DNA from 3 places in the Paraclostridium sp. AKS73 genome. Region 1 is predicted to be linked to each of the others. Evidence: riboswitches for the same ligand, from Rfam matches in the RefSeq annotation. Region 1 holds a riboswitch; each other region holds the start of a gene.
What was found. Region 1 has a riboswitch for thiamine pyrophosphate ahead of thiS (sulfur carrier protein ThiS). Riboswitches for the same ligand answer to the same signal wherever they lie in the genome.
Positions count from the first base shown of each region.

Region 2: it holds a riboswitch for thiamine pyrophosphate, as region 1 does, so the genes downstream of both, thiC (phosphomethylpyrimidine synthase ThiC) here and thiS (sulfur carrier protein ThiS) in region 1, are expected to answer to the same signal.
Region 3: it holds a riboswitch for thiamine pyrophosphate, as region 1 does, so the genes downstream of both, thiD (bifunctional hydroxymethylpyrimidine kinase/phosphomethylpyrimidine kinase) here and thiS (sulfur carrier protein ThiS) in region 1, are expected to answer to the same signal.

Region 1 covers NZ_JAIXHU010000029.1:31,578-33,851, forward strand. Annotated here, with positions in the region: gene LEQ07_RS14400 (thiazole synthase) at 1-386, opposite strand, end outside; gene LEQ07_RS21780 (hypothetical protein) at 399-581, opposite strand; gene thiF (sulfur carrier protein ThiS adenylyltransferase ThiF) at 554-1,201, opposite strand; gene thiS (sulfur carrier protein ThiS) at 1,203-1,397, opposite strand; TPP riboswitch at 1,470-1,581, opposite strand; gene LEQ07_RS14415 (30S ribosomal protein S1) at 1,721-2,274, opposite strand, start outside.
Region 2 covers NZ_JAIXHU010000040.1:6,204-8,477, forward strand. Annotated here, with positions in the region: gene LEQ07_RS16450 (protein adenylyltransferase SelO) at 1-476, opposite strand, end outside; TPP riboswitch at 706-810, shown strand; gene thiC (phosphomethylpyrimidine synthase ThiC) at 929-2,242, shown strand; gene purF (amidophosphoribosyltransferase) at 2,259-2,274, shown strand, end outside.
Region 3 covers NZ_JAIXHU010000005.1:47,224-49,497, forward strand. Annotated here, with positions in the region: gene LEQ07_RS04640 (dicarboxylate/amino acid:cation symporter) at 1-854, shown strand, start outside; TPP riboswitch at 909-1,011, shown strand; gene thiD (bifunctional hydroxymethylpyrimidine kinase/phosphomethylpyrimidine kinase) at 1,102-1,905, shown strand; gene thiM (hydroxyethylthiazole kinase) at 1,937-2,274, shown strand, end outside.

The DNA.
Region 1 (2,274 bases):
GGTAATACTATAAATCCTTCATCTGCCAAAATTTTAGTAGCTTTTATAGTTTCTTTGTTGTCTGGTAATAAATACTTAGAATCACTTATCACTTCTATTTTTATGAAATTTCCACATCCCATTTTCCTAGCTATCCTAGCAATTCTAACTGCTTCAACATGATTTGTTGCACCTGAAGTATTTGGTAGTATAGTAATTTTTTTTGGAATATGACTTATAATATTTTCATCTTTATTATCTAAATCAACTCTTCTTAATGCTACAGTTATAATCTCACTTTCACTTGATTCTATAACTTTTGGCAAAATCTCATTTGAGCCATATTTACCCGTTCCTATTAATAGTCTGCTGTTAAATTCATGTCCCCCTAATACTAATTTATCCATTTTTATCCCCCTCTATTTTATATATTCTATCAATATCTTTGTAGCTATATTGGCCATATGGTTTGCACAAATAGATACTCTAGGTGCCATAAGTCCATCCCCTTCTTTTGCTTCACTTACTTCATCTCCACATATAAAAAATTTATCTTTTATCTTTCTTGTTTTTATTATGTTAGAATCATAAAAACCTGCCATTCCAGATGATGAAATAAGGTATTTATTTTCATATTCTTTAATACAAAACTTGCAATTTCAGCTTTGTATTTAGGACTATCAAATGCCTCCATTATAATATCTACATCCTCAAATTCATTTATATTTGATGAATCTATAATTTTATTTACAGTATCTATTTTTATAAATGGATTTATATTTTTTATATGATTTTTAATTGCATCGGTTTTGTACTTACCTATATCACTTATAAAGTATTGTTGCCTATTTAAGTTAGATGGTTCAACTACATCAAAGTCTGCTAATATTAGATGTCCTACTCCTATTCTTGCAAGTGATATAGCGATATTAGAACCAAGACCTCCAAGTCCTAAAACAACGACTTTACCTTTTTTCAAACTAGCATGGATATTTGGAGTATGCCTTGATACCATTAAACTTTCTAGCTCCTCAAATGTAGGAGTTTCTCCTTTTTTTATTAAGGTAACTCTATCTCCATCTTTTAAAAGTTTATTTTCTAAAATAGGATATCCATTTAATATAACTACATCTGCATTCTTTTTAAATCTGTCTTTTATCAAATTAATACTTACTTCATTCTCATTTAAAGTTTCTAAAGTTTCATTTATAAACAGTTTCACTTTACCCCCCTCCTACAAATCTTATAACTTCTACAATATCATCTGACTTTAATATATATGAGCTATATTGATGATTTTCAATGATATCTAGATTAACTTCTACAACAACATTATCAACTTTAAGTTTTAGTTCTTCTAATAAGTTTAAAATTGTAGTATTAGGTTTTAAATAAATCTCTTTCCCATTTACCTTCATATATTCCTCCTTAAATATAAAAAAGCGCCCTCTTTTTAGAGAACGCTTTCATATACATCAAAAATAATGCTTATTAACTATATTAAGCTTCCCTACGCAAGAATTACCTTGATCAGGTTTTTAGGGTCTGAAAGTTACGGCTTTACTTCTCAACTATCCAATCATAGCTCCCCTAGCCTTTTATTCATTTTTACAAGTTGAGTATATCATAGTATTTTTTTATATTCAATAGAAAGTTAATGTATGTATTTTTATGTGTACTTTTATTTTATGCGTAAAAAATAGTATCTAATTAATACTAGATACTATTTTTATCGTCTATTTTATTTTAAATCTTTGAATTTATCTTTAAATAAATCTCCTAATGATCCTAATGACTCTTCTACTTCTAAAAATTCAGAGTAATCTTCTTCAGGTTCTTTTGTAGCTTCTTTTAATGATACAACCATTCTCTTATCTTTATTTTTTATATCTATTATCATAACATCTATTGTATCTCCAACATTAACAACATTAGATACTTTCATAACTCTCTCTTCGCTTAATTGAGATATTGGTAAGAATGCTTCTACACCAAGTTTAACTTCTACAAAAGCTCCTCTTTCTATTAGTTTTAAAACTTTAACATTAACAATATCTCCAACTTGCATTTCTTCTCTTACAGAATTCCATGGATCATTGTTTATGTCTTTTATAGCTAGTCCTACTTTTTTATTTTCTTTATCTATTTTTATAACATATACATCTACTTCTTGACCTTCTTTTACTACATCTTCAACTGATTCTACTCTATGCCAAGCTAATTCATTTATATGTGCTAATCCTTCTACTCCACCTAAATCTATGAATGCTCCATAATTCATTATTTTACTTACTT
Region 2 (2,274 bases), on a different contig from region 1:
GATTCTCCAGTTTTTATTACTGCTAGACTTCGAGTGGTTGGCACTCCAAGACCATACATAGCTTCACTTATTATATATTCACGAAGCATAGGCCCAAGAACAGCTCTCCCATCTCCTCCTCTAGAGTAAGGTGTTTTACCAGATCCTTTAAGCTGAATATCAAATCTATCTCCATATGGATTTATTTGCTCTCCTATTAACAATGCTCTCCCATCTCCTAGCATTGTAAAATGCCCAAATTGGTGACCTGCATATGCTTGAGCTATAAAAGCACCCTCATCTATCTTTTTGTTTCCTGAAAGTAATTCTATTCCATCCTTACTTTTAAGGTTATCTATATTTAATCCTAAAAATTTAGCTAAAGAATCATTTAAAATAACTAAGCTAGGTGAAGGAACTGGATTTAAATTTATTTTACTATAAAAAAAGTCTGGTAAATTCATGTAACTATTATTTAAATTCCATCCTGTCTCTATATTTTTTTATTATTTTCCATTTTTTCTCCTTATTATAAATAATTAGTTTTATAAATATAAGATACCCTTATTTACAGTTTTAAATTAGATATTTTAAATTTTCTAAATAAACTAAAAATATCTAATTTATGGTTTATAAATTAAAAGCTCCAAAAAAACCTTTACATAGTAAATTTTTAAGACTATAATGATTTTGAAGTTACAAATTTATTATTATTTAAAATTAAATATATTTAACTAGGGGTGCCACTTTCGGCTGAGAGATGGATTGTACCATTAACCCTTTGAACCTGAAGTAGTTAGAACTACCGTAGGAAAGTTATTTTCTTTTAGATTATGATGATGACTATATTTTTTAGTCTATTTTATAATATTTGGTAAAGAAGCTTTATCTTATGGTAAAGCTTCTTTTTTATTTTTTAAATACAATATAAAGTAAAGGGGATTTAAAAATGAATTACACAACTCAAATGGATGCTGCTAAAAAAGGAATTACTACAAAGGAAATGGAAATAGTAGCTAAAAAAGAAAGTATGGATATAGAAATTTTAAAAAACTTAATTGCGAATGGACAAATAGTAATTCCAGCTAATAAAAATCATACATCTTTAAACCCAGAAGGCGTTGGAAAAAACTTAAGAACAAAAATCAATGTAAACTTGGGTATATCTAAGGATTGCTATGATATCGATGAAGAAATGAAAAAAGTTCAATTAGCTTTAGATATGAATTCTGAAGCTATAATGGATTTAAGCTCTTTTGGAAAAACTGAAGAATTCAGAAAAAAACTTATATCTAATTCTAGTGCTATGATTGGAACTGTTCCAATTTATGACGCTGTTGGTTTTTATGATAAAGAGTTAAAGGATATTACAGCTAAAGAATTTTTAGATGTTGTTAAGAAACATGCAAAAGACGGTGTTGACTTTGTAACTATACACGCTGGTATAAACAAAGAAACTGCCTCTGTTTTTAAAAGAAATAAAAGGCTTACAAATATAGTTTCAAGGGGTGGCTCTTTAATGTATGCATGGATGGAATTAAACAATAAAGAAAACCCTTTCTTTGAATATTTTGATGATCTACTAGAAATATGTAAAGAGTATGATTTAACTTTAAGTCTTGGAGATGCATGTAGACCTGGATCTATACAAGATGCATCTGATGCATGTCAAATAAAAGAATTAATGATCTTAGGGGAGTTAACATTAAGAGCTTGGGAGCAAAATGTTCAAGTTATTATAGAAGGTCCAGGACATATGTCTTTAGATGAAATTCAAGCAAATATGATTCTTGAAAAAAAATTGTGTCACGGCGCTCCATTTTATGTATTAGGTCCTATAGTCACAGATATTGCTCCAGGATATGATCATATAACAAGTGCTATTGGCGGAGCTTTAGCTTCGAGTTTTGGTGCCGATTTTTTGTGCTACGTTACTCCAGCAGAACATCTAAGACTACCTAATTTAGATGATGTTAAAGAAGGTATAATAGCAACTAAAATAGCTGCTCATTCTGGTGACATAGCCAAGAAAATACCTGGTGCTATAAATTGGGATAATAATATGAGTAAAGCTAGACAAGAACTCGATTGGGATAAAATGTTTGACCTTTGTATAGATCCTGAAAAAGCTAAAAGATATAGAAAAGAATCTACTCCTGAACATAGCGATAGCTGCACAATGTGCGGAAAAATGTGTTCCATGCGAAATATGAATAAGATAATGCAAGGAAAAGACATTAACATATTAAGAGCTGATAACTAAAATGCAGACTGACTGTATGGATAAATATAAAG
Region 3 (2,274 bases), on a different contig from region 1:
TATTAAATATGATACCATCAAATCCTATAGAGTCATTTGCAAAAGGTGAAATGTTACAAATAATATTCTTTGCAATGCTTACTGGAGTATCAATAAGTTTAGTTGGAGAAAAGGCAAAACCTTTAAAAAAATTATTTGAGTGCGCAAATGAAGTTTGTATGAAAATGGTTAGTGTAATAATGATGTTTGCACCTTTTGGAGTATTTGCACTTATTACAAATACCTTCTCTACAGTAGGAGCAGATGCAATAGGGTCATTAGTTAAATATATATTAGTTGTATTATTAGGGCTGTTATTACACGTAGTAGTTGTCTATGGAGGAGCTTTAAAAGTATTTACAAAAGTTAGTTTTACTGGATTTGTACGTAAATTTACAAAAGTAGCTGCAGTTACTTTTTCAACTGCATCAAGTAATGCTTCTGTTCCAGTAAGCTTAGAACTTATGGAAGAAATGGGAGTTAGTAAAAGTATACGTTCATTTACAATACCTATGGGAGCTACTATAAATATGGACGGAACAGCTATAATGCAAGGTGTAGCGGCTTTATTTATAGCACAAGTTTATGGAATTGATCTAGGTATAAATGATATTTTAACAATAGTTTTAACAGCGACATTAGCATCAGTTGGAACAGCAGGAGTTCCAGGTGTTGGTATGATAATGCTATCAATGGTACTTCAATCAGTAGGACTTCCACTTGAAGGTATTGGTCTTATAATGGGAGTAGAAAGAATTATAGATATGTTTAGAACTACAGTAAATGTTATGGGAGACAACACTTGTACACTTGTAGTTGCAAGTAGTGAAAAAGAGTTAGAAGTAACTAATATAGATGCTGCAGAAATAGCTTAATAAATTTTTATTGACATATAAATTTAGTGAGCTATAATTAAACTGTAATCTAAAATGAATAGCTAGGGGTGCCCCAACGGCTGAGAGATGAATTTATTCATTAACCCTCAAACCTGATCTGGATAATACCAGCGTAGGAAAGCTTTACTAAATATACAAATGAAATTTATTTGCATAGTAAATTAAAAGCTATATTCCTACAGGAATATAGCTTTTTTTAATACAAAAACCAAGGGGGAAACATCTAATGGAAAAGTATAAAGTGCCAACACTTACAATAGCAGGTTCAGATTCATCAGGAGGTGCAGGTATACAAGCAGACCTAAAGACATTTAGTGCTATAGGAACTTATGGAATGAGTGTAATAACAGCTATAACTGCTCAAAACACTCATGGAGTATTTTTAGTAGAAGATTTAAGTAAAGAAATAATACAAAAACAAATAGAGGTAGTATTTGATGATATACCACCTAAAGCAGTAAAAATAGGAATGGTATCTAGCCCAGAAATAATAAAGGCGATTGTTGAATCTTTAGATAAGTATAATCCAAAGTACTTAGTAGTAGATCCAGTAATGATATCTAAAAGTGGATATTCACTTTTAAAACCTGAGGCTAAAGATAATTTAATAAAATATCTTATACCTAAAGCATACATAATAACACCAAATACATTAGAGGCTGAGGAAATAACAGGGATTAAAATTGATAATGTAGATGACATGAAATTAGTTGGGAAAAAAATATTAGAACTAGGACCTAAGTATGTGTTAATGAAAGGTGGACACTTAGACGGGGATGCAGTAGACGTTTTAATAGGCAAGGATACATTTGAAATTTATAAAAGTGAAAGATTGGATAGAAAAAATACTCATGGAACAGGATGCACTCTATCATCTGCAATAACTGCAAATTTAGCACTAGGATTTGATATAGTACAATCTGTTTCTAATGCAAAAGACTATATAACTAACGCTATAAGACATAGCTTTGATATAGGTGGAGGAGTAGGACCAGTACACCATTTTTATAAATTTGACTCAAATAAATAGATATAAGCATTTAAAAGGGAGAGATGAAATTATGTTTGAATTATTAAATAAAGTTAAAGAAATTAACCCATTAGTACTTCATTACACTAACGAAGTTACAATTAATGATTGTGCAAATATAACTTTAGCTATAGGTGCAAGTCCGCTGATGAGTTATTCTTATGAAGAAGCAGAAGAAATAATACCTATTGCAAGTTCTGTAGTAATAAATATTGGAACAATGAATTCCTCTCATAGAGAATTATTTATAAAGGCTGGGAAAATAGCAAATAAGCATAAAAAGCCAGTTATATTAGATCCAGTAGGGGTGTTTGCAACACCTTCAAGATCTTTGTTAGTAAAAACTTTATTAAACGAAGTAAAATTTGA